DNA from 2 places in the Arthrobacter sp. TmtSoilC77 genome. Region 1 is predicted to be linked to the other one. Evidence: predicted binding sites of a transcription regulator. Region 1 holds the regulator's gene; the other holds the start of a gene.
What was found. Region 1 encodes HrcA, which represses chaperone genes, less so after heat shock. Its sites were predicted from a motif close to TTNGCACTCGNNNNNNNCGAGTGCNAA; they were not measured.
Positions count from the first base shown of each region.

Region 1 (3,923 bases):
GTGCGTTCAGGAAACGTAAATTCAGGACAAGACCGTCAGGCAGTGGTGAGGAAATCGATGACTTCCTCCACCCTTCCCAGCAGCGAGGCTTCCAGATCGGCGTAGGTGCGGACCGCACCAAGCAGGCGCTGCCAGCCGAGTCCAATGTCTTCGGCGGTTTCGTGCGGCCAGCCGAAAGCGGTCAATATTCCGGTCTTCCAGTCAGTGCCTCGTGGAACGTCCGGCCACCGCTCAATACCCAACACTTTTGGCCGGATCGCTTGCCAGACGTCTACGTACGGATGGCCGACGATCAGCACGTTTCCGGTGGCTCCGGGCACCGTCATGGCTTCTGCGGCGATGCGTGATTCCTTTGAGCCCGCTACCAGATGGTCTACCAGGATCCCAAGCCTGCGGCCGGGCCCAGGGGAGAACTCTGCGATCGCTGACTTGAGGTCGTCCACGCCGTGCAGCGGCTCTACGACGATGCCCTCAATGCGGAGATCATCGCCCCAGACTTTCTCCACCAGTTCGGCGTCGTGCTTGCCTTCCACCCAAATACGGCTCGCCTTGGCCACCTGGGCACGCTGGCCCAGGACCCTGACGGACCCGGATGCCGTTCGACCCGGCTGCAGAGATGAACCAGGAGCCTTTGCCGCCGGCGGCATGAGGCGGATGGCCTGTCCTTCAAGCAGGAAACCGAATCCGAGCTGGAAGGACTTGGTTTTACCACGCCGGTCCTCAAGGGAGACGATGTGCATTCCCCCCGATTTCTCCACGCGGGTGACTTCGCCCACCCAGCCGGACTGGACGTCTTCAAGGACCATCCCGCGCTGGACGGCTACCTCGGGGAGCTGGCGTTTGGCAGGAGCGGACAGATCCTGCGGGCCCCACGTATCGAAAGCCAAGGACTTCATACCCCTTTGTGCTGGTTGTGCTGGGAATAACTCCCGCGGGCGGTTTCAATGCTAGCAACGTGCTGGCTCATACTAGACTTGTTAGCACTTGGGCATGTTGAGTGCTAAGTATTGGTCCGAAAAGCTATCGGTCCTACACAGGCCGGGACAGTCGTCAGGAGGTGTTGCAATGAGTGAGCCACGCAAGCTTGAAGTACTGCGCGCAATTGTTGAGGATTATGTGCATTCCCGTGAGCCGGTTGGATCCAAGGCACTTGTGGAGCGGCACCATCTCGGCGTTTCAAGCGCCACCATCCGAAACGACATGGCCGTACTTGAAGAAGAGGGCCTGATCGCGGCGCCGCACACCAGTGCCGGCCGGATCCCAACGGACAAGGGCTATCGGCTGTTCGTGGACAGGATCTCGCAGGTCAAGCCGTTGTCCGCCGCGGAGCGTCGAGCCATCCACTCGCTGCTGGAAGGGCCGGACGACCTCGATGACATCCTTGAGCGCACCGTCAGGCTCCTGTCGCAACTGACCAACCAGGTCGCCGTCGTACAGTACCCGCACTCCAACCGCGCACTTGTCCGTCACGTTGAATTTGTCCTCCTGGCGCCCAAGCAGGTGCTGGTGGTGCTCATCGCAGATACAGGAAGCGTTGGCCAGAAGGTCATCGAGGCTGGCTCCGATGTCAGCAACGAGGCCCTGATGGCCCTGCGCTCCCGCTTCCTTGGCAGTATCGCGGGAACCCAGCTGGCGCTGCTGCCGCAGGTGCTGCCATCCGTCGTGGCGCTGTGCCCGCCGGACCTTCGCGCACTCGCGCAGCATCTTGCCCATGGTCTCCAGGCTTTGAGCGACACCAGCCGTGAAGAGCGCATCGTCATGGCCGGAACAGCCAACCTTGCCCGCTCCAATGTGGATTTCCCGTTGAGTATCGGGCCAGTGCTGGAAGCTCTTGAGGAACAAGTTGTCATGCTCCGGTTGTTGTCCGATATGGGGGATGATCCCCGCGGCGTGACAGTCAGCATCGGACGCGAGAATCCTTACGATGGCCTGGCCGAGGCCTCGGTCGTGGCAACGGGGTACGGCTCCGGAGCCAAGGTCGGAATCCTCGGACCAACCCGGATGGACTATCCCACCACCATGGCTGCCGTGCGCGCCGTGGCCCGCTACCTTTCCCGCATTCTCGGCGGCTGACGCCAGCCCCGAGGTAAGAACCGCTTTACAACAAGGAAGAGATACCGACTTTGAGCAGCCACTATGACGTTTTGGGAGTCTCACCGGAAGCCACCGGGGAAGAGATCAAAAAGGCGTACCGCAAGTTGGCGCGAAAGCTTCACCCGGACGTCAACCCCGGGGAGGATGTCGCGGAGCAGTTCAAAGCCGTGACGCATGCTTACGAAGTGCTGTCCGACCCCCAGAAGCGTCGCGTCTACGATGCCACCGGCAACGAGAATGGCACTGACAACGGCTTCGGCGGCGGCTACTCAGGCCAAGGCTTTGCCTTCCAGGACATCTTCGACACCTTCTTCGGCGGTGGCGGCGGACACGCTGGACCAGCCTCCCGTGTGCGTCGGGGCCAGGATGCACTCATCAGCGTCCGCATCGACCTCAAAGACGCCGTGTTCGGTGTCAACAAGAAGCTCGAAGTTGATACGGCAGTGGTTTGCCCCACGTGTGATGGCAGCTGCTGCCGGCCGGGCACCCACCCGGAGCGTTGTGACATTTGTGGCGGCAGTGGCCAGGTCCAGAGGGCCGTTCGATCCATCCTGGGCCAGGTCATGACCACGGCCCCCTGTGGTTCCTGCGAAGGCTTCGGTACTGTCATCAAGGATCCCTGCAATGAGTGCAACGGCCAGGGCCGCATCCGTAGCCGCCGGTCCCTCACCATCAAGGTACCTGCCGGTGTTGCCACGGGTACGCGGATCCAGCTCTCCGGCCAGGGCGAAGCAGGACCGGCAGGCGGACCTGCCGGCGACCTCTACGTAGAGATCCGCGTCAACAGTGACTCCACCTATATCCGTGAAGGCGACGATCTGCACGCAACACTGAGCGTTCCGATGACGGCCGCTGCTTTGGGTACGGAACTGAGCCTGGAAACTTTTGACGGGCCCCAGGAGATCGACGTCAAGGCCGGCACCCAGTCCGGCGAGGTCATCACGCTCCGCGGTTTGGGCGTTACCCACCTCAGGGGCTACGGTCGCGGCGATCTCAAGGTGCACCTGCACGTTGAGACGCCGGTCAAGCTGGATCCGGCACAGGAAGAGCTTCTGCAGCAGCTTGCCAAGTTGCGGGGCGAGCAGTTCAGCGAAGGCAAACTCGTGGCCAGCGGCGGCATGTTCGCCAAGCTGCGGGACAAGCTCGGTAACCTGTAGCGGTGAGCAACCCCGTTTTCTTCACGCCTGCCGGGACCCTGGACGGTGTTGAGCCGGGCGCGTTGTTCGTCATCGACGGTGCGGAAGCCCGGCATGCCGTGACGGTGAAGCGCCTCACCGTCGGTGAGGCCGTGGACATTGCCGATGGCGCAGGAGCCCGCCTGACAGGCACGGTGGCAGAGGCCGGCCCTGGAAGTTTGTCCGTCATGGCATCCAGTGTGATTTTCGAGGACCAGCCGGATGTGCGTTTGGTGCTTGTCCAGGCATTGGCCAAGGGTGACCGCGACGAGTTGGCTATTGAAACGGCCACCGAACTGGGCATTGATGCAGTGATCCCTTGGCAGGCCGAGCGATCCATTGTCCGCTGGAAGGGGGATCGCGCTGCAAAGGCCCACGCCAAGTGGCAGTCCGTGGTCACTGCCGCGGCCAAGCAGGCCCGCAGGGCATGGATACCCGAGGTACGTCCCATCCTGGATTCCGCGGCGCTGGCAAAGGCTGTTGCTGCCGCAGACCTGGCTGTGATCCTTCACGAGGACGCCAAGAACCCTTTGCGGACCGTCCTTGAAGCGCCGCTCGTGGCTGAAGGCGGCGGGCTGGAGTCGCCGCGTGAAGTCCTCTTGATCGTGGGGCCGGAAGGTGGCATCTCGCCGCGCGAAGTGACGCGCCTCAGCG
Region 1 covers NZ_AP046050.1:2,686,180-2,690,102, reverse strand. The annotation lists gene AC6I99_RS12350 (DUF3097 domain-containing protein) at 36-887, opposite strand; gene hrcA (heat-inducible transcriptional repressor HrcA) at 1,066-2,073, shown strand; gene dnaJ (molecular chaperone DnaJ) at 2,124-3,251, shown strand; gene AC6I99_RS12335 (16S rRNA (uracil(1498)-N(3))-methyltransferase) at 3,254-3,923, shown strand, end outside.

Region 2 (3,923 bases), 1.6 Mb from region 1:
GCCCATGTCGTCGCCACCGGCAGCCGGAGCGTTCTTCTCAGGCTTGTCGGCAACTACAGCCTCGGTGGTCAGGAACAGACCAGCGATGGAAGCAGCGTTCTGGAGAGCCGAGCGGGTGACCTTTACGGGGTCGTTGACGCCAGCAGCCAGCAGGTCTTCGTAGACACCCGTGGCAGCGTTCAGGCCGTGGCCGGAAGGCAGGCCGCGAACCTTGTCTGCAACAACGCCCGGCTCGAGGCCGGCGTTGAAGGCGATCTGCTTCAGCGGAGCATCGATGGCAACCTTGACGATGTTGGCACCGGTTGCTTCGTCACCCTGGAGGGTGAGGTTGGCGAATGCCTTGGCGCCAGCCTGGATGAGGGCAACGCCACCACCGGCAACGATGCCTTCTTCAACAGCAGCCTTGGCGTTGCGGACAGCGTCCTCAATGCGGTGCTTGCGTTCCTTGAGCTCAACCTCGGTTGCGGCACCGGCCTTGATGACTGCAACGCCGCCGGCCAGCTTGGCCAGGCGTTCCTGCAGCTTCTCGCGGTCGTAGTCGGAATCGGAGTTCTCGATCTCGGCGCGGATCTGGGCAACACGGCCTGCGATCTGGTCGGCGTCGCCGGCACCTTCAACGATGGTGGTCTCGTCCTTGGTAACGACAACCTTGCGGGCGGTACCGAGGAGATCGAGTCCAGCGTTCTCCAGCTTGAGGCCAACCTCTTCCGAGATGACCTGGCCACCGGTGAGGATGGCGATGTCGGCGAGCTGTGCCTTGCGGCGGTCACCGAAGCCCGGAGCCTTGACGGCAACAGACTTGAAGGTGCCACGAATCTTGTTGACGATCAGGGTGGCCAGGGCCTCGCCCTCGATGTCTTCAGCGATGATCAGCAGCGGCTTGTTGGACTGCATGACCTTCTCCAGGACCGTGACAAGTTCCTTCACGTTGGAGATCTTGGAGTTCACGATCAGGATGTACGGGTCTTCGAGGACCGTTTCCTGGCGCTCAGCGTCGGTGACGAAGTAAGCGGAGATGTAACCCTTGTCGAAGCGCATGCCTTCGGTGAGTTCGAGCTCCAGGCCGAAGGTGTTGGACTCTTCGACCGTGATGACGCCTTCCTTGCCCACCTTGTCCAGGGCCTCGGCAATGAGGCTGCCGATTTCCGGGTCGCCGGCGGAGATGGAAGCCGTAGCTGCGATCTCTTCCTTGGTCTCGATCTCCTTGGCGGAGGCGAGCAGCTCGGTGATGACGGCCTCGACGGCCTTCTCGATGCCGCGCTTCAGGGACAGGGGGTCGGCGCCGGCGGCAACGTTGCGCAGGCCTTCCTTGACCAGTGCCTGGGCGAGAACCGTAGCGGTGGTGGTACCGTCGCCAGCGACGTCATCCGTCTTCTTGGCAACTTCCTTGACCAGCTCAGCACCGATCTTCTCGTAAGGATCGTCCAGCTCGATCTCCTTGGCGATGGAAACACCATCGTTGGTGATCGTGGGGGCGCCCCACTTCTTTTCGAGGACGACGTTGCGTCCACGCGGGCCGAGGGTGACCTTGACGGCGTCGGCGAGGATGTTCAGGCCCCGCTCGAGGCCGCGGCGTGCCTCTTCATCAAATGCAATGATCTTGGCCATAACGGCGGTAGTCCTTTCGGGACAGTCGTTAAGAAGGAACCTGTCAGATAGGGTGCCCGCGACGGACGGTCCTTTGCTTGCGGCCTCTGTATGCCCCGCGCTCCGGACCTCACCCCACCAAGGTGTTTCTTGATCCTCCTGACGTTCCGGGAGCCATCTACTGCCGGCGTAAACCGGGCCGCAGTTAGCAGTCGAAGCGTAGGAGTGCTAAATCAATAATTAGCACTCGACCGGGGAGAGTGCAAGCAGAAGCGCCACTTTGCGCTATAAACAAAGGGGTTTCAGCCGTTAGCTGACGCGACGGCCGAGGGGACTATGCAACGCGGACACTTTCGGCCTGCGGACCCTTCTGACCTTCGCCTAATTCGAACTCCACCCGCTGGCCTTCCTCAAGAGCGCGGAAGCCTTCCATCTGAATCGCGGACCAGTGCACGAAGACGTCGTCGCCGGAGTCATCCACAGTGATGAATCCATACCCTTTTTCGGCATTGAACCATTTGACGGTTCCCAAAGCCATGATGCCCACACTTTCACAGTAGCCAAGACCGGTTGCCGGGATCTCCGGACCGGAATCAATCCACTGTAACCACAGTCACTCGCCGCGCGCTGCTGCGGAGGGGTCCACCATGACTTTTGTTATTGAGGCTTAACCGAGTTGCCACTTTCGAGGCTGGAACCCCGGGAAAATGCTCGAAGATCGGCGGAACTACTGGTAGCCAGGTCCCACAACAACAACCAGCGGCTGCTGGATTTCAGGAGATTCAACAACGGCGGAAATACCCAGGAGCTTGCCCAGCGCTTCTGCGTTCGCCTTCTGGCCGGGAACGTTGTAGAAGACCACGGAAGACTGTTGCGGCAGGCCTCCCCAGTTCCCCACAGTTCCCAGCGTCCAGCCATCGCCTTGGACCAGCCCTGCGACGCGGCTCGCAAGCCCGGCCGTCGCCGTGCCGTTGTAGACGGCAACTGCAACGGTTTTGTCCACCGGTGCAGCAGAAGGAGTTGCCGAGGCTTCGCCGGAAGGTGTGGTGCCCGGGCTCGGCTCACCGGAAGCGATGGGCGCGTTGCTTGATTCGGTAGGTGCAGCCGAAGGGGAAGTTTCACTCTGCTGGGGCGCCGGCGTCGAAACGCTTGCGGACGCACCGGGGGCAACCAGGCCAAGCCGCGGAAGTATAAGGAAAGCGACGAGTCCCAGCACCAGTGCGACGGCTCCGACGGTCAAGACCGGCCACAAATTGGGGCGGGCTGTCTCTTGGGCGTCACGGTGAACACCCTGCCGGGAGCTGTTCTGTGGGACCCGGTCGAATTCATCCTTGGCAAATTTGGTCATGGTGAAGCCTTGTCCTTGCTGGTTGCTGCTGACTATCAGCCGGGCGATTTACGCGTCGGACCCCAGGCGGCGCGCTGTCCGCGCACGTTGGCGCGACGTACGTAGTCTACGCAATCTCTTCACAAGCATGGGATCGTGGGCCAACGCATCTTCGGTATCGATAAGTGCGTTCAGGATCTGGTAGTAGTGGGTGGCGGAGAGATTGAAGAGCTCACGGATCGCCTGTTCCTTGGCGCCGGCGTACTTCCACCATTGCCGCTCCAAGGCCAACATTTGCTGATCACGGTCACTTAAAGGTGAGTCGCTGCGGGTCTCTGCCGCCAGGTCTTCAAGTGCCAAACCGGTAGACTGCGGCGCCATTGGTTCCGGTGCTGGTTCTGCCACGGCACACTCCTTGACGCTGGTTGGGGGAAAATGTCCTACACCCATGTTACGGGCGAATAACAACGCTGTCATTCGCACCGCCGATGCCATGGAGGGGACAATGACAGGGTGACTGGCGAGGATGCACTGTTTGACCTGGAACCTGCCGGCGTTGCCGATCCGGGCTTCGACGAGCTTGTTGACCGACCCCTGGAAGAGCTGATGGCCGCGGATTGGGCGGACGCCTTGCGACCCGTGGAAGGCCAACTCCGTGAAGCTTTGGCCTTTGTTGCGGGTCAGGTTGCCCAAGGGATCCAGGTCCTACCCCCGGCTACCAACCTGCTCCGGGCTTTCTGCCGACCACTGGCCGACGTCAAAGTACTCATCCTTGGCCAGGACCCGTACCCAACCCCGGGACACGCCGTCGGGCTTTCCTTTGCCGTCTCGCGGCATACGCGGCCGATCCCCCGGAGCCTGGCAAATATCTATCGTGAACTCCACGACGACCTTGGGCTCCCGCCGCGCATCCATGGCGACCTCACAGCCTGGACGGACCAAGGCGTCTTGCTGCTGAACCGCGTCCTTAGCGTCGCAGCGGGAAACGCCGGCTCACACCGCGGCAAAG
Region 2 covers NZ_AP046050.1:1,070,469-1,074,391, reverse strand. The annotation lists gene groL (chaperonin GroEL) at 1-1,608, opposite strand, end outside; gene AC6I99_RS05060 (cold-shock protein) at 1,922-2,125, opposite strand; gene AC6I99_RS05055 (LytR C-terminal domain-containing protein) at 2,315-2,935, opposite strand; gene AC6I99_RS05050 (DUF3263 domain-containing protein) at 2,984-3,319, opposite strand; gene AC6I99_RS05045 (uracil-DNA glycosylase) at 3,428-3,923, shown strand, end outside.
Region 2: a site for HrcA is predicted at 1,828-1,854, ahead of groL (chaperonin GroEL). Genes of this name have one in related genera too.